Regions from separate parts of the Ensifer fredii genome, predicted to be linked through region 1. Evidence: riboswitches for the same ligand, from Rfam matches in the RefSeq annotation. Region 1 holds a riboswitch; each other region holds the start of a gene.
What was found. Region 1 has a riboswitch for thiamine pyrophosphate ahead of thiC (phosphomethylpyrimidine synthase ThiC). Riboswitches for the same ligand answer to the same signal wherever they lie in the genome.
Positions count from the first base shown of each region.

Region 2: linked by a shared signal. The riboswitch ahead of thiB (thiamine ABC transporter substrate binding subunit) and the one ahead of thiC (phosphomethylpyrimidine synthase ThiC) in region 1 are both predicted to bind thiamine pyrophosphate.
Region 3: linked by a shared signal. The riboswitch ahead of thiD (bifunctional hydroxymethylpyrimidine kinase/phosphomethylpyrimidine kinase) and the one ahead of thiC (phosphomethylpyrimidine synthase ThiC) in region 1 are both predicted to bind thiamine pyrophosphate.

Region 1 is NZ_CP024310.1:96,563-102,377, forward strand. Features, by position in the region: gene thiO (glycine oxidase ThiO) at 1-126, opposite strand, end outside; gene thiC (phosphomethylpyrimidine synthase ThiC) at 128-1,960, opposite strand; TPP riboswitch at 2,058-2,169, opposite strand; gene NXT3_RS24070 (RHE_PE00001 family protein) at 2,369-3,499, shown strand; gene NXT3_RS24075 (ABC-three component system protein) at 3,484-4,608, shown strand; gene NXT3_RS24080 (ABC-three component system middle component 8) at 4,586-4,834, shown strand; gene NXT3_RS24085 (DUF2326 domain-containing protein) at 4,837-5,815, shown strand, end outside.
Region 2 is NZ_CP024307.1:3,845,116-3,850,930, forward strand. Features, by position in the region: gene NXT3_RS18905 (ABC-F family ATP-binding cassette domain-containing protein) at 1-1,088, opposite strand, end outside; gene NXT3_RS18910 (thiamine diphosphokinase) at 1,093-1,743, opposite strand; gene NXT3_RS18915 (GNAT family N-acetyltransferase) at 1,828-2,307, opposite strand; TPP riboswitch at 2,463-2,578, shown strand; gene thiB (thiamine ABC transporter substrate binding subunit) at 2,627-3,655, shown strand; gene thiP (thiamine/thiamine pyrophosphate ABC transporter permease ThiP) at 3,687-5,285, shown strand; gene NXT3_RS18930 (thiamine ABC transporter ATP-binding protein) at 5,282-5,815, shown strand, end outside.
Region 3 is NZ_CP024310.1:722,496-728,310, reverse strand. Features, by position in the region: gene NXT3_RS27185 (succinoglycan biosynthesis protein ExoP) at 1-963, shown strand, start outside; gene thiD (bifunctional hydroxymethylpyrimidine kinase/phosphomethylpyrimidine kinase) at 1,069-1,887, opposite strand; TPP riboswitch at 1,945-2,047, opposite strand; gene NXT3_RS27175 (peroxiredoxin) at 2,265-2,924, shown strand; gene NXT3_RS27170 (serine hydrolase domain-containing protein) at 3,003-4,010, opposite strand; gene NXT3_RS27165 (helix-turn-helix transcriptional regulator) at 4,864-5,815, shown strand, end outside.

The sequences.
Region 1 (5,815 bases):
GTACCACGAGGCGGCAGTCGCAAAGCCATGTGTTCGTTCCGCGACCATGACCGCCGCGCCGCGCGCAACGAGTTCATGGGCGGCCGTGAGGCCGGCGACGCCAGCCCCCTTGATCAACACGTGCATCTCATTCTCCGGCGGTCGTGGCTGCGCCTTCGCCGACCGGCATGTAGAGGTCGCCGCCCTCGCGATACTTCGCCGCCATGGCCTCGAGCCCCTCCTTCTGCGCCTCGGCGCGGATGTCGTGGGAAATCCGCATCGAGCAGAATTTCGGGCCGCACATGGAGCAGAAATGCGCGACCTTGTGTGCCTCCTTCGGCAAGGTTTCGTCGTGGAAATTGCGGGCGGTTTCCGGATCGAGCGACAGGTTGAACTGATCTTCCCAGCGGAATTCGAAACGGGCTCGCGACAGCGCGTCGTCGCGGATGCGGGCGGCCGGATGGCCCTTGGCAAGGTCGGCGGCGTGCGCGGCGATCTTGTAGGTGATGACGCCGACCTTGACGTCGTTGCGGTCCGGCAGGCCCAAATGCTCCTTCGGCGTGACGTAGCAGAGCATGGCGGTGCCGAACCAGCCAATCATCGCCGCGCCGATGCCTGAGGTGATGTGGTCGTAGCCGGGCGCGATGTCGGTCGTCAGCGGCCCGAGCGTATAGAAGGGGGCCTCGCCGCAGGTTTTGAGCTGCTTGTCCATGTTCTCCTTGATCTTGTGCATCGGCACGTGGCCGGGGCCCTCGATCATCACTTGGCAATCCTTCGCCCAGGCGATCTTCGTCAGCTCACCGAGCGTTTCGAGTTCCGCGAACTGCGCCGCGTCATTGGCGTCGGCGATCGAGCCGGGACGCAGGCCGTCGCCGAGCGAGAAGGAGACGTCATAGGCGCGGCAGATGTCGCAGATCTCGTCGAAATGCTCGTAGAGGAAGCTTTCGCGGTGGTGGTGCAGGCACCACTTGGCCATGATCGAGCCGCCGCGCGAGACGATGCCGGTGACGCGATCGACGGTGAGCGGGATATAGTGCAGCCGCACGCCGGCATGGATGGTGAAATAGTCGACACCCTGCTCGGCCTGCTCGATCAGCGTGTCGCGGAAGACCTCCCAACTGAGATCCTCGGCGATGCCGCCGACCTTCTCCAGCGCCTGATAGAGCGGCACCGTGCCGATCGGTACCGGCGAATTGCGGATGATCCATTCGCGGATGTTGTGGATGTTGCGGCCGGTCGAAAGGTCCATGACCGTATCGGCGCCCCAGCGGGTTGCCCAGACCATCTTCTCGACCTCTTCTGCCATAGACGAGGTGACGGCGGAGTTGCCGATATTGGCGTTGATTTTTACCAGGAAATTGCGGCCGATGATCATCGGTTCCGATTCTGGATGGTTGATGTTGGCGGGGATGATCGCCCGGCCGCTGGCGACCTCCTGGCGGACGAAATCCGGGGTGACAAAATCGGGAACCGCGGCGCCGAAACTCTCGCCGTCGCGGGCGAGCGCCTCCTTGGCGGCCTTGCGGCCGAGGTTTTCGCGTATGGCGATGAACTCCATTTCCGGCGTGATGATGCCGGCCCGCGCATAGGCAAGCTGGGTGATCGCCTGACCGGGCTTGGCCCTCAGCGGCCGGTGGCGGACGGGGAATTCCGGCGTCAGCCGCTCGCCAGATGCAAAGCCGTTGTCCTCCGCCTTGACGGTACGGCCCTCATAGCTTTCGACATCGCCGCGCGCCAGAATCCAGTCGCGGCGCAGCCGCGGCAGGCCCTCGTCGATATGGATATCGGCGCCCTCGAGGGTATAGGGGCCGGAGGCATCATAGACGGTGACCGGCGGCTCGCCGGAGGTCGGATGCAGCGCGATCTCCCGCATCGGCACGCGGATGCCGGCATGGATCTCGCCCGGCTTGTAGACCTTGCGGGAGGCCGGAAGCGGTCCCTGGGTGACCGAGGGTGCTGCGAGAGGCTTGAAAACATTCATCATGAGGCTCCAAAGTTTTCGCGTTGGAGACCCAGTTCTGAAGCCGGAAGGATGAAAAGACGCATCGCCGATGGATCGCGGGAATACGGAATCCTGGCATCAAGCGTCTGCACCGTCCCTACGCCAGTATGAACTGGATCAGGTTCAACGGGTCACTGCGCGCTCTAGCAGTATCTCAGCCCCTTGCCGGGACCCCCCTGGTGAATGGACGCCAATAGTCACTGTTATCGCCGCGGCGTCAAGACTGTTTAGAGGAGGTTAGGAACCGAGTGCGACGTGCGGGCATTCCGTCGCACTATCGATACTTGATACTTATCGATGGTTATCGGCTCAACTGGCGATCATACCATGTGAGGAACCGTAATATTTCGATAGAGTTCCTTTAGCAAATTGTTTACCATAAAATCAATGGCTTACGACATCTCGAAAATCAGCATGAGTGACCTGATGCGGCCGGCTTTCGACGCCGGTGTCGCGCTCACGCGGCTGGACGAGCGCGTCGTCCGCTCGCCGGTCGGAAGCGGGTGGATCGAGCGACAAAATTTCGCCGACGCCTGCGCTTCGCTGTGGATCGACGGCGAACTCGTGCATCTCGAAGACCTCGTCCTCCACGACGCTTTTCGCGACACCCGCACCCCGACCCACGAACTGACAATCGCCCGCGACGTTTTAAAAACCCGCCGGCGCATTGGGGCACAGTTGCCCGGGTGGGCGTTGTCCGCAGAGGGTATCCGAACCTTGCGACAGACGTCGGACATCAACTCGATCGGTGCTGAGGCGGCGGAGCCGGTCGGTACCATTCTGCCTCCGGCCGCGAACGAAGCGAAAGGGGAGGGGGACGATGGTGATGATCCGGAAAATCTTCCGGGTGTCGACTATGCTGCTATCGACGCGTTGCTCGCCCGGTCGGAGGCTGCGATCAAGAGTGCCACACGGCCCGGCCGTGCCAGTGCTCAGGATAAAGATCCGATGATCTACGATCTCGACTGGGACGAGGATGCCCGGCTCGACGAATGGCGCGGCGTACTGCGCCAGGCCGAAGACCTGCCGGCGATACTGCAGGCCATTGTTGCTCTCGATGCCTGGAACGAGCTTTCCGTGCTTCAGCACGCCCCTTGGCTCGGCCGGCTGTTTTGCGCCTCGATCATGCGTCAGGCCGGCATAACGTCGGGCGCGCATCTGGCCGCAATCAATCTCGGCCTGAAAACCATCCCCGTCGATCGGCGCCGGCATCGTCATCGCGAAACTCGGTTGCTCGCCATCGCCGAGGCACTGCTTGCGGCAGCCGAGATTGGCTTGCAAGAGCATGACCGGCTGACGCTGGCGAAAACCATGATGGACCGAAAGCTTGAGGGGCGGCGGACATCCTCAAAATTGCCGGAGCTGGTCGAGCTCGTTATGGCAAAACCGTTGGTGTCGGCCGGGATGGTAGCGAAGACACTCGAGGTTACGCCGCAGGCGGCGCGGCGGATCGTTTTGGAGCTCGGCCTCAGAGAGATGACGGGGAGGGGGAGGTTTCGGGCATGGGGAGTGATCTAATGCTAAGCGGAGAAGAAACACGATGGTTCGGTCGAATTAGCGGCATCGGCTTCGCTCAGTCGTTGCAAAGACGAATGGCCTTAGATAGTCCGATACCGTTAGAATTATCTTCAACTTTTGTTTGCATTCCTATCTCCATGCTGCCACGCGATTATAGACTGCACGAACTGAACGAAGACGAGTTCGAGAAACTTGTCGTCCGCATTTGCGTGCGTTGGCTCGGAGAAGGTGTCACTCCATTCGCCCGCGGACGGGATGGCGGGCGAGATGGTAAATTCAACGGTACCGCCAGCGCGTTTCCGAGTCCGGCTTCCCCGTTGTCAGGGCACGTCGTCTTGCAGGCGAAACACACAAGTGCGCCAAATAGGTCATGCTCGGACCCCGACTTTGCAACGCTTCTCGGCAAGGAGCACCCCAAGATCGAGCGATTGCACGGCGAGGGCATTTGTGACCACTACCTTGTCTTCACCAATCGGAAATATTCTGGTGGCGCCGACGAAAAGTACATGAAGGATCTGCTGGCCTTCGGCGTTTCGTCGGCGCACATTATCGGTGTGGACCGACTTCATATTGCATTGGATGACTTTGCCGATATCCGGGAAACGTTGCCTAACCGGCTTGATCCATCGCCGTTCCGCTTTGATCCCGACGACCTGGTCGAGGTAATCGGCGCGCTGAGCGCCTATACGAAAGATGACGGGGAAAGCGCATTTCAGAGCGCCTTCGATTTCGAAAAGCTCAAAATGCCGTTGAAAAACAAATTAAACGGCGTCTCTGATGATTATTATCAGCAGGTGATTGTCGCTCAATCTATGCCACACTTCGAGCGTGTTGCACAGTTTTTGTTGAACCCGCGTAACCAGGAATTTGCCGCGCTTTACCACGACGCGGCGGATGAGTTGAAACAGAAGATCATCACAAAACGCACCCAGTTTGGAGCGTTCGATGACATCTTCCTGTTTATGTACGAGCAGATCCAGCAGAAGCGCGACGTTCTCAGGGGAAAGCGGCGGCTGATATCGATCTTGCTGCACTATATGTATTTTAACTGCGATATCGGGATCAAGCAGGTAGAAAGGAGCGCCGATGTCGTCCATGCTGACGCCTAAGAAGCACCTGAATCTCGATACCTCGCTGTTGCGGGTTTTTTCTTTAATTCTGCGGGAACTGCAAAAGCGCGGCGTCTGCGAGTTTGAGAAATTGCGTTCCTACGTGATCCGCCGGGTCGGTCCGGATGGTGAGCTTTCGTTTATGCCGGCGCTCGATCTGCTTTTTCTGCTTGGGCGGGCAGAGTATCATCTCAAAAATGATACGCTCGAATACAAGGCGGACTGATTATGCAACTCAGTCGGCTGTATTCGAACTTCCCGGATATCCTTTCTCCCATCGTCTTCAATCACGGGGTTGATGCCAATCACCTCAACGTGGTGCTTGGCGAGGTCAAGCACCCGAAAGATCAAAAGAAGGATTCGCACAATCTCGGTAAGACCACCCTTTTGCATCTGATCGATTTCATCATGCTGAAGGGCTGGCGGCAGGATAACTTCCTGTACCGGCATCGGGATCGGTTTGGAGACTTCGTCTTTTATCTGGAAATCGCCCTTAACAGCGGTGGCTATGCGACGATCAAGAGAAGTGTCGCAACCCCGACCCGAGTTGCGCTATCGAGACATGAAAATCCAGACGCGGATTTCAGTGATGCCGCTGACGATGCCTGGGACCACCCGGATCTGCCGATAGATGAAGCCATTAAGTTGCTAGATGCGTGGCTAGACCTGCGCACGCTGAAGCCATACGACTATCGCAAAGCGATCACTTATTTCTTGCGCGCGCAGGGTGATTGGACTGATGAGCTGCAGTTGCAGAAGTTTCAGGCCGGCCGCGACCTGTATTGGAAGCCGTTCGTTGCGCACCTCTTCGGTTTTGACCAGAAGCCGATAGTCCGCAAGTACGAACTCGACGAGCTCATTCAGAAGCTCCATGAAAAACAGAGCGCGCAGCAGGCCGAGGTGCAATTCAAGGAAGAGGACCTTCCGAAGCTCACGGCCGAGCTCGGTGTCCTCCACCAGCACGTCGAGGACCTCGAGGCGCAGCTTGACGCCTTCAGGTTCGATGATGAAGAACGCCGGTTGATGCGAGAGCTCGTCGAGACAATCGAGAACAAGATCGCTGAGCTGAATCAGCAGATTTACGACGCACGGTACGATATCGGCCAGATCGACACTTCGCTCAGCCACAAGGACAAATTCGACTTGGGCGAGGTCGAGGCGATTTTCAATGAGGCGCAGCTTCATTTCCCTTCCCAGCTTAAAAAGC
Region 2 (5,815 bases), on a different replicon from region 1:
AGCGTCTCGTCGAAGTTCAGATCCTCGCGCTTCTGGTCGAGCGTCGCCATCTCCAGATTGGTCCCGAGCTTTACCCTGCCGGAATCCGGCTCGATCTGTCCGGTCAGGAGCTTCAGCAGCGTCGTCTTGCCGGCGCCGTTCGGGCCGACCAGGCCGATGCGGTCGCCGCGATGGACGCGGATCGAAAAGGGCGCGACGATCGTGCGCTCGCTATAGGCCTTGGTGATCTTGTCCGCCTCGATGACCAGCTTGCCGGATTCCCTGGCATCGGCGACGGTCGCCTGGATCGTCCCCTGCGGCCCCTTTTGGCCGCGGTGGCGCGCCCGCATGTCCTGCAGCTCGCCGAGGCGGCGCATGTTGCGCTTGCGCCGCGCCGTGACGCCGTAGCGCAGCCAGTGCTCCTCGCGCTCGATCGCCTTGCCGAGCTTGTGCTGTTCGAGCTCCTCCGCCTCCAGTACCTCGTCGCGCCAGGCTTCGAAATGGGCGAAGCCGCGGTCGAGCCGGCGCGACTGGCCGCGATCGAGCCAGACGGTGGCGGTCGAGACTTTTTCGAGAAAGCGCCGGTCGTGCGAGATCAAGACGAGTGCCGAGCGGCTGCGGCTGAGCTCGTCTTCGAGCCACTCGATCGTCGGCAGGTCGAGATGGTTGGTCGGCTCGTCGAGAAGCAGGATGTCGGGCTCCGGCGCGAGCACACGGGCAAGCGCGGCGCGCCGCGCCTCGCCGCCGGAGAGGCGCTTCGGGTCTTCCTCGCCGGTCAGCCCCAGATGCTGCAACAGGTAAGTGACGCGGTAGTGATCGTCGCCGGGTCCCAGCCCCGCCTCCGCATAGGCCTGCACCGTATCGAAGCCGTCGAAATCCGGCGCCTGGTGCAGATAGCGGATTGTCACCGACGGGTGCCGGAAAACCTCTCCGGACTGCGCCTCGGCGAGGCCCGCGGCGATTTTCATCAGCGTCGACTTGCCGGATCCGTTTCGGCCGACGAGGCAGATGCGGTCGCCGGGCTCGACCTGCAGATTGGCGCCGGCGAGAAGCGGCGTGCCGCCGAAGGTCAGGAAGATGTCGTCAAGCTTGAGGATGGGGGGCGCCAAGGCGTCAGGCTCCGGAAAGATCGTAGGGGCGGGCGAGGACCACGGCCCGGCCGGATTTCAGGAAGAAGCGGACCGGACCTTCCGCGACGTTGGAAATGGTCCGGGACGATCCGAAGGAAAGCGCGAAGCCGTCGAGCGGATAGCGGACGTTTTCGATCGACAGTCCGGAAAGCTCGGTGAATCCGAGGACCGAAAACAGGCTGCCCTTCGGCAGGTCGATCTCACGGGTGCCCGGCATCAGCGGATAGGCCTCCTCCTCGCCCGAGGTCATGAACGCATCGTGGCCCTCTTCCGCAAGCGCCGCGAGTTGCAAGAGATGCAGGAAGGCATGGTCGCTGCGGGTGCCGCCGAGCGCGCCGGCGAAGATCAGCGTGGTCGCACCGCGCGCAAGCGCGGCCTCGACCGCGATCTCGCCATCGGTGGCGTTCTTGGCGGCGGGATAGTTTTCCCGCGGGACTTGGGCGAATGCCGCCAGCAGCGTTTCGTCGGTCGAATCGAAATCGCCGACCCAGAGATCCGGGACGATGCCGAGGGTCTTCGCGTGGCGCATGCCGCCGTCCGCCGCGATGAACCGGCTGCCGGAAAGCTGCGCCGTCAGCCGCTCCGTCAAGCTGAGCGCGCCGCCGAGAAGAATGGTGAAGGTCGATCGGGTCATGGCAGAAGCCCATAGCGCAAAGCGGCAGCGAAGGAAAAGGGTAGAACGCCTCTTCGGGCCGTTTGGCCAACAGGACTGCTTGGATCAACTTCCGCTTTCCTCTGGCAACAGCATGTCGGCATAGAGGCCGGGCGTCGAATCGGGAATCTCCACCGCGCCGACGGCGCGCGCGTAAAATTCGGCCGGGCCGACGCCGCCGATGATCGCATAGGCATAGCCGGCGGCGCGCATGGCGGAGAGGCTCTCGAAGAGCAAAGCCTCGCCGATGCCGCGGCCGCGCAATGTTTTGTCGACGCCCGTCGGACCGAAGAAGCCGAGCGCCGTCACGTCATGGCAGGCAAAGCCGGCAAGCTCGCCCTTGCAGAGCGCGAGATGGATCCGCGTCGGCGTCGAGGAGAAGGCCGCTTCCGCCTCGCCCGCCCAAAGGGTGCCGAAGCGCTCCTCGATCCAGGAGACGACGATCCTGCGCTCGGGCGCCAGGGCGCGCCGAATGGCAACGTCGGGGCCGAGCCGGGACGCGCGATCCTCGGGCAAAGCATAGAGGCGAACGAGCATATCCGGCATGAAATGGCCTCGCTTGGCGAACAAAACGCCGCCGCCGTTGTTTGAATTTCAAAGCCTTGCAGGCTTCGGGCCTCTTAATAGCGCAGGCAGCGCCAAGGGCCAATGCTCCGGCCGAAACTCCGCTTGCCTTGGCTGCCGCCCGAAGCTAAATCTTGGTTGCTCTAACGGGGTGCCTGGAACCGCTCGCGGATTCAATGGCTGAGAGGCTTCGAGCCAACCCGCGGAACCTGATCCGGCTCGTACCGGCGGAGGGATTAGAAGCGATCGGACCGATACGCGCTTTTCCCGTGCAACATCAACAACAGGGAGAAGTGCCCAGATGTCCAGTTCACTCCATCGCAAGATCCTTGGCCGGCTGGCTATCGCCACCGTGGCCATCGCGGCATTTTCCGCGAGCGCCGCAGCTGCCGAAAAGACGCTGACTATCTACACCTATGAGAGCTTCATCACCGAATGGGGTCCTGGCGCCAAGGTCGCCGAAACCTTCGGCAAGACCTGCGACTGCAAGGTGAATTATGTCGGCGTTGCCGACGGCGTCGAGCTCCTGACGCGGTTGAAGCTGGAAGGCGAGGGTTCGAAGGCCGACATCGTTCTCGGCCTCGATACCAACCTCGTCGCCGAGGCCAAGGCCACCGGCTATTTCGCCCCGCACGGCCTCGACACAAAAGGCCTCAAGGTTCCCGGCGATTTTTCCGACGATACCTTCGTGCCCTATGACTTCGGCCACTTCGCCGTGGTCTACGACACCGAGACCCTGAAGAGCCCGCCGAAGAGCCTCAAGGAGCTGGTCGAGGGCGATCCTGCGCAAAAGATCGTCATCGAAGACCCGCGCACCTCGACGCCCGGCCTCGGCCTGCTGCTCTGGGTGAAATCGGTCTATGGCGACAAGGCCGGCGAGGCTTGGGCCAAGCTCAAGGATCGCGTGCTGACGGTGACCCCCGGCTGGTCGGAAGCCTATGGCCTGTTCACCAAGGGCGAGGCACCGATGGTGCTTTCCTACACCACCTCCCCCGCCTATCACATGGTGGCGGAAAACACGGATCGCTATCAGGCAGCAGCCTTCGCCGAGGGTCACTACATCCAGATCGAAGTGGCCGGCGCGACGAAGAACGCCAAGGAGCCGGAACTCGCCCGCCAGTTCCTGGCCTTCATGACCGGTCCGGAATTCCAGTCGATCATTCCGACCACCAACTGGATGATGCCGGTCGGCACCACCAAGGAGCCGCTGCCGGAAGCCTTTGGCAAACTCGTCAATCCCGAAAAGACCTTGCTGCTGCCCTCGGAGGAGGTCGCGGCCAACCGCAAGGCCTGGATCGACGAATGGCTGGCGGCGATGAGCGAGAACTGAGGCCGGCTTGTTCGACAGCACCGAGAGCAGGATGACGATCGCCGCCGCGGCTTTCTGCCTCGGCGGCATCCTGCTTTTTGTCGGCATGGCGGGAATGGCCCTCATCACGCAGACGGGCGAGAGCAACGCCGACGGCCTGTTCGACGCCTATATCTGGCGCGTCACGCGCTTCACGCTGCTGCAGGCGGGCCTCTCGACGGCCCTGTCGATCCTCTTCGCCATTCCCGTGGCACGCGCATTGGCGCGGCAGGCGTCCTTCCCCTGCCGGATCTGGATGCTGCGGCTGATGGCCCTGCCGCTCGGCCTGCCGGCGCTCGTCGCGGCGCTCGGCCTGATCGAGGTCTGGGGCCGGCAGGGCATTCTGAACCACGTTCTCTCGGCAATGGGCCAGCAGCCGATCAGCGTCTATGGCCTGTTCGGCATCCTGCTTGCCCATGTCTTCTTCAACATGCCGCTTGCCGCCCGGCTGATGCTTGCCGGACTCGAGCGCATTCCCGGCGAATATTGGCGCAGCTCCGCCAATCTCGGCATGGGGTCGTTAGCGATCTTCCGCTTCATCGAATGGCCGGCGATCCGGGGATTGCTGCCGGGCATTGCCGGCCTCGTCTTCATGCTCTGCGCCACCAGCTTCACGCTGGTGCTGACGCTCGGCGGCGGCCCGGCCCAGAGCACGATCGAGGTGGCGATCTACCAGGCGCTGCGCTTCGATTTCGACCCGCCCCGGGCGATCGCCCTTTCCGGCCTTCAGGTCGCGCTGACGGGCGCGCTGCTGATCGCCCTAAGATTTCTCGCTCCGCCCCCCGAAGAAGGCCAGACGAGCGGGCGGGCAGCCCGGCGGTTCGACGGCCTGAGTGGCCTTTCGCGCGTTGCCGACGGCATCTGGCTGGCGCTCGCCCTCGTCTTCGTCGGCTTGCCCTTCATCGCCATCGCAGCGTCGGGATTGCAGGCCGATCTCGCCCGCCTCGTCAGCGAGCCGGCATTCCGTCGGGCGCTAATCACCAGCGCCGCCATCGCCCTTCCCTCCGCCGCCATTTCGGTCGCGATGGCCGGTCTGATGACCCGGGCGCAACGGCTGCTCCTCGGAAGGCGCCGCCGCGGTATGCCCGCCCGTCTGTTTGCCGGCACGATCGGTGCCAGCACTTCCTTCATCCTGCTCGCGCCGCCCGTCGTGCTCGGCGCCGGCTGGTTCCTCCTCCTGCGCCCCTTCGGCGATGTTGCGCGTTTCGCTCCCTTCGTCGTGATCGCGATCAATGCGCTGATGGCGCTTCCCTTCGTACACCGGGTCCTGGCCCCGGCCATGGCGACCCATGCCGCGCGAACGGAGCGCCTTGCCGCCAGCCTCGGCATCCGCGGCTTCCATCGCCTGCGATGGATCGATTGGCCGGCGCTACGCAAGCCGCTCCTGATGGCGCTCTCCTTCGGGCTCGCGCTGTCGCTCGGCGATCTCGGCGCCGTTGCCCTCTTCGGTTCGCAGGATCTCGCGACCCTACCTTGGCTGCTCTATAGCCGGATGGGCAGCTACCGTACCGCCGACGCCGCCGGCATTGCCTTGATGCTGGGGCTCATCTGCCTCGCTCTGACCGTGCTCGGCACGGCGGGAGAGAAGGCGGCGGAAGGACGAGCCGCATGAGTTCGCTTGCCTTGTCCCTCAATGACGTGAGGGTCCGCTTTGAAACGGCAGCCCTGGCCTTCGACTGCGCGGTTCCGGCCGGGCAGTTCGCCGCCGTCGTCGGCCCCTCCGGCTCCGGAAAATCGACGCTTTTCAGTGTCATCGCCGGCTTCGAAACACCGGAATCTGGCAATGTACGGATCCTCGGCGACGACATGGCCGGCCGCATTCCGGCAGAACGGCCCGTGTCCGTCATCTTCCAGGATAACAATCTCTTCGCCCATCTCGACGTCGCGACCAATGTCGGCCTTGGAATCAGCCCCTCGCTGAGGCTCGGCCCGCCCGATCACGACAGGATCGAGGATGCGCTGGCGCGGGTCGGGCTCGCCGGCTTCGGCAGAAGGCTGCCGCCGACGCTTTCCGGCGGCGAGCGGCAGCGGGTGGCGCTCGCCCGCGCGCTGGTGCGGCATCGGCCGCTGCTGCTGCTCGATGAACCCTTCGCCGCGCTCGACCCGGGAATGCGCGCCGAGATGCGCGAACTTCTGAGCGAC
Region 3 (5,815 bases), 630 kb from region 1:
CTCGGCCTGATGTTCGGCGGCGCCTATGCCGCATTCCTCGAATTCCGCGAAAGAACCTTCCGGCTTGAAGGCGAGGTGCGCTCCATGCTCGGCCACCGATCGCTCGGCTACGTTCCGCTGATCGGCTCGCGGACGAAGAAAACGACGCAGCTCGTGCGTGCCCGTTTCGGATCGGACCGACAACCGCACGACCCTTCGGAGGGCGCCACGCCATTCCAACGCCTTTCGCGGATCGTGCTCGATGCGCCGCGCTCCGCCTTCGCGGAGACATTCCGGAATGCCAAGCTCGCCTGCGACCATATGCTGCCCGGAAACGAGAGCCGCGTCATCGCGATCGTCTCGGCCCTTCCGGACGAGGGCAAGTCGATCGTCGCGGCCAATTTCGCGGCGCTGCTGGCCTCGAGCGGCAAGCGGACACTGTTGATCGACGCCGACATCCGCAAGCCCGGTCTCACCCAGATGATCACGCCGGCTCCGCGCACGGGGCTGGTCGAGACGCTGACGGGAGAAGCGACCTGGCCCGCCGGCATCAAGGTGGATCAGCGTACAAAGCTTGCGATCCTGCCGGCCGGCGGCGGAGCGTCGGATCGCAGGCATCAGAGCAACGAACTGCTCGCCTCCCAGGCGATGGCGGGGCTCATCGAGAATGCCCGCAATTCCTTCGACTACGTCGTGGTCGATCTCGCCGCGCTTGCTCCCGTGGTCGACGCGAAGGCCTTCACGCCGCTCGCAGACGGCGTCCTCTTCGTGGTAGAATGGGGCCGCACGCCCTCGAGGCTCGTTCGGGACCTCTTGAATTCCGAGCCGCAGATCGATGCAAAGGTCCTGGGCGTGATCCTCAACAAGACCGACATGGACGAACTCGAGAAATACAGCGACTTCGGCGGTGCGGAGAAATATCGGCACCGCTACGGCAAGTACTATATCGAGGAAGGCGTCACGAGCCGGCACACGGCCGCCTGACCGCGAACTCCTGCGCGGTGCTATAGGCGGCCCTGAATGGGTTCGCCTATAGCTGCTGCAATTGCCGGTGGGCGTGGCGGCAATCCCGCCTAATATGAATCCGCCTCAGCGCCCCCACCATTCGTGGAAATGGTGGACCGGTCCCCGGCCCCCTCCGACCTTCAGCCGGTCGGCGGCGGAAATCGCCGCGTGCAGATAGGCCTTCGCGGCGCCCACCGCCTCGGCGAGCGGCTGTCCCTTGGCAAGACCGGCGGCGATGGCGGCCGAAAGCGTGCAGCCGGTCCCGTGATCGTTGCGTGTTTCGATGCGCCGCGCCGGGAAGCGGACGAGCCGATCGCCGTCGAAGAAGAGGTCGGTCGCGTCGCTGCCTCTCCGATGCCCTCCCTTGATCAACACCGAGCGGGCGCCCGACGTCATGAGGGCCTCGGCTTGGCGGGTCATCTCGGCGTCGTCCTCTGCAACCGGGCGGCCGGTGAGAAGTGCCGCCTCCGGCAGATTGGGTGTGACGACGATTGCCAAGGGTAGAAGCTCATGCGTGAGCGCGGCCATCGCATCCGGCTGCAACAACGGATCGCCGGAGGTTGCGACCATGACCGGGTCGACAACAGCGCGCCTCTCGAAGCGGCGCAAGCCTTCGGCGATGGCGATGATCGTTTCCCGGCGCGAGACCATACCGATCTTGATCGACTTCACGTCGAGATCGGAAAAAAGCGCGTCTATCTGCGCTGCGACAATCTCCGGCGAGACGTCCTCGACGGCGGTGACGCCCTTCGTATTCTGCGCGGTAATCGCCGTCACGACGCTGGCGCCGTAGACGCCGAGGGCCGAAAAAGTCTTGATATCCGCCTGGATACCGGCCCCGCCGCCCGAATCCGATCCGGCAATGGTGAGCGCGATCGGCGGCACGGGCGCATGAGGCTGCATTGGTCGATCTCCTGGTGAAAAATCACGGAGACCCAGGTGAAGGCGAAGACGTGGCGGAGGGTAGCCTCTTTCCGTTCCTACGCCGGCATGACCCGGATCAGGTTCAAGGGTCCGGCTCACCGCCGTCTCAGCGCCGCTCGGCGCTCCCCTCGGAATGCCGACATTCTATGCGGCAAGCATGCGGCAGTGTCAACGCTGCCACCTGCGAGCGACTGCTTGCGGACCCGCCATCTGCCGATGGAAGATTTTTCTCTGAAGCGGCAGAAACACGCTGCAGACGTTTCTCCTGCGCGTCGCGACGGCGCGTTTCGTCCTCGAAAACTCCGTTGATTGCGCTATTCTTGGGCCCATTCCCGTCGACCCGAAAGGAGCAAGCCATGAGCCTCCGCATCAACGACACCGCCCCCGATTTCACCGCCGAGACGACACAAGGCACCGTCAATTTCCATGAATGGATCGGCGATGGCTGGGCGGTGCTCTTCTCGCATCCGAAGAATTTCACGCCCGTCTGCACCACCGAACTCGGCGCCATGGCCGGGATCGAAGGCGAGTTTCGCAAGCGCGGCGTCAAGATCATCGGCATTTCGGTCGATCCCGTCGACAGCCACGCCAAGTGGAAGAACGACATCAAGGTCGCGACCGGCTTCGACGTCGAATATCCGCTGATCGGCGACCGGGATCTGAAGGTGGCCAAGCTCTACGACATGCTGCCCGCCGGCGTCGGCGACACGTCCGAGGGCCGCACGCCCGCCGACAACGCCACCGTGCGCTCGGTCTATGTCATCGGACCCGACAAGAAGATCAAGCTGATCCTCACCTATCCGATGACCACCGGCCGCAACTTCAACGAGATCCTGCGCGCCATCGATTCCATCCAGCTCACCGCCAAGCATCAGGTCGCAACGCCGGCAAACTGGAAGCAGGGCGAAGATGTCATCATCACGGCCGCAGTATCGAACGAGGACGCCATCCAGCGCTTCGGCTCCTTCGACACCGTTCTTCCCTATCTCAGGAAGACGAAGCAGCCGACGGCATGAGGCCCTGGGCAGCGCGTAACGACCAACAGCCGCGAAGGGCTCGTTTAGCCTTTCGCGGCTTCGATAGTCCTCCCCAACTCAATCCGCTTTCACTGCGCTGACGATTTCCGCCAGGACGCGATGCAACGCGTCGCGGTAGCCGTTGCGCGCCGACGGGCCGCTCTCCTCGGAGGTCATGACCACGGTGAGCTTCAGCGCCGGGACGATGTAGAGCATCTGGCCGCCATAGCCCCAGGCGAAATGGACCGTCTCGCCGCCGATCCGGCGGGTGAACCAGCCATAGCCATAGGCGTCGCCGGAGAAATAGGAGTTCGTGTGGGGCTGCCACGAAAGATCGATCCAGTCCGCCGGAACGATCTGCCGTCCGTCGGACGCCCGGCCGCCCTTGCGGTATAGTTCTCCGAAGGCAAGCAACGATCTTGCGCTCATCGCCATCTGATTACCGCCGAGATAAATGCCCTGGGGATCGCGTTCCCAGGCACCGATCCTGAAACCCTGAAGCGGACCGAGCCAATCGCGCGCGAGCGCGAGCGTCGACTTGCCGCCGGCCTTGGTGAGGATCGCCGAAAGCAGGTGCGTCGAGGCTGTCGAATAGAGCATCCGGCCGCCAGGCTCGTCGGCGAAAGGCTGCGAGAGCGCGAAGCGAACCCAATTGCGGCTCGATACCCAACGGCCGTAATTCGGCCCCGACAGCCGGCCAAGTCCGGCCTGCATGGAAAGCAGGTTGCCGATGGTGATATCATTGATCCGCGGATCCGCCGGCGAGGGCAGATCCTCCTTCAGCAGCGGTGCGATCTTCTGTTCAGGACCGTCCAGGAGGCCCTTGTCGATCGCGATCCCGACCAGGGCCGATATGATCGACTTCGACGCGGACTTGATATTGGTCGATTCGCCCGGAGAGTGGCCGCGATAGCCCTGCTCGGCGATTGTCTCACCGTCACGCGCGACTATGACGGTCTTCAGCGGCTTCAGCTCTTCCCGATCGGCAAGCCCCTTCACCAGATCGGGAACGGCAGGAGACTCCGCGGCTGCGCTGGAGGCAAGCGGCAGCAAGAGCAATAGAACGACGGCCAGAGATCTGATCATCGCCTCGACCTAGGGCGAACGGGCGCCGAAGTCATTACCTTCACCTAAAACTCACGACGAAGTGAATCCGTGCTCCGTCTCCCGCACCGGTCGTGGCAGTATTAAGGACGATCCATGACAAACCGGCGGATGAGCTACGGCACGTGGAAATTTCGATGCGGCCTAAGCCTCGTCGAACTTCTCGTGGCCTGACCCAGGATCCAGTATCCCGACGCCTTGATCCAGCGCGGCGGATAACCCCGCTCTTCGAGCATCTCTTAACATCCTGGAAGAGAGAACTCCCCCGTCCGATCTAGAACTTCCGATCTCAAGGGCGGCTGAAGATTACCGCGAATTAACTGTTCCCTGCGGAAGCGAGGACGGTAGGATTCCAGTCTTAGGAGCAGCATCGAACTTCAGGGGACTCTGCCACTTCGCGCGGCACTCCGCACAACATTTGAGCAGCAGTAGGAGGCGGCGGCGTCACTCGAAGGGAAGGAATCGGAAATTTCAATCTTCCTACTTGTAAGCCGCCGTCTTGTTGCATAAGCGCGCGCTAACAAAACCGGGAGGAGACGTCAGCGACTTTGCGTGGCTCGCACGCGTTGGCCCGTCTATTCGATCAAGTCGCTCGCGGGACTGCGGCGGGTGTCAGAGCAATGGACCCATAAGGTGCTAAAGCCCGTCGCGTTCAAACGTATTCACGCGGCGCGCTTTAGGTCTTTGTTTTTGTGCATGTCGTCATCCCAAAACCGCTGCACAGTTTTGGGCGACATGCATTAGAAACGCGGCCGGGCGCAACGGGAGGATGCGCCGGGTCGAGATGTCTTGATTTCTCATCGGGAAACTGACGATGCAAGGGCAAAGGCAGGGAATGAAACTCTCATATCTGGGCAGCGACGCCGAAGAGCTGTCCGAAGTTCTGACGCGCTGCATCGGGCCTGTCCGGGTGCAAAGGCCGCTGAAAACGGACCTCTCCTACAGCTATGAGTTCGCCGCCGCCGGACGGGTCGCCTTCAGCCGCGTGATTTCGCGGGGCACTCTTAGCATCGGACAGAAGGACGAGGTGCCTAAGCTGCTGATATTGCTTCCCCTGCACGGCTCCGCCTGCGTGAAGATAGGACGGAGCGAGAATCTGATTTCCAAGCCGGGCGAAGCTGCGATCCTCGACGGCAACAGACTGTCGGAACTGCAGATCGAGGGAAGCCGCAGCCACCTTTCCTTCGTCATAGACCAGGAAGATATTTTCCAGCGCCTCCGTGGCTCCCTGGAACGGCCGGTCTACGGCTCGCTCGACTTCACCCCCCAACTCGACCTCGCAGCCGGGGCCGGCCAGATCATCTTCAGGCTGTCGCAGATCATGGCCACCTGCCTCGGCGCGGACGGCGGGATGCGTGATATGCCCGAAACGCTTTCCCATCTCTCAGGAAGCATCGTCAACCTGCTTGTCGATACGGTGCCGCATCGGTTCTCCACCGCCTTGAATCAGGGCGAGTGGCTGCCGTCACCGAGGCACGTCAAGCGTGCAGTTGATTTCATGCACGCCAATCTCGACAGGCCGTTGTCGATGACCGAGATCGCGGAGGCGGCCGGCATCGGCGTTCGGTCCCTGCAGGAGGGCTTCAAGCGCTTCAAGGGCACGACGCCGATCAGCTACCTCGCCCAGCTTCGCCTGCAAGCGGTCCATCGGGATCTCTTGAAAGCCGGCCAAAGGGTTTCAGTGGCGGAAATCGCCCGCAAATGGGGCTTCAGGCATATGGGTCGCTTCGCGACCGAATATCGCAAATGCTACGGGTGCCCGCCTTCGGAATCGCTAAGGGGTCGGC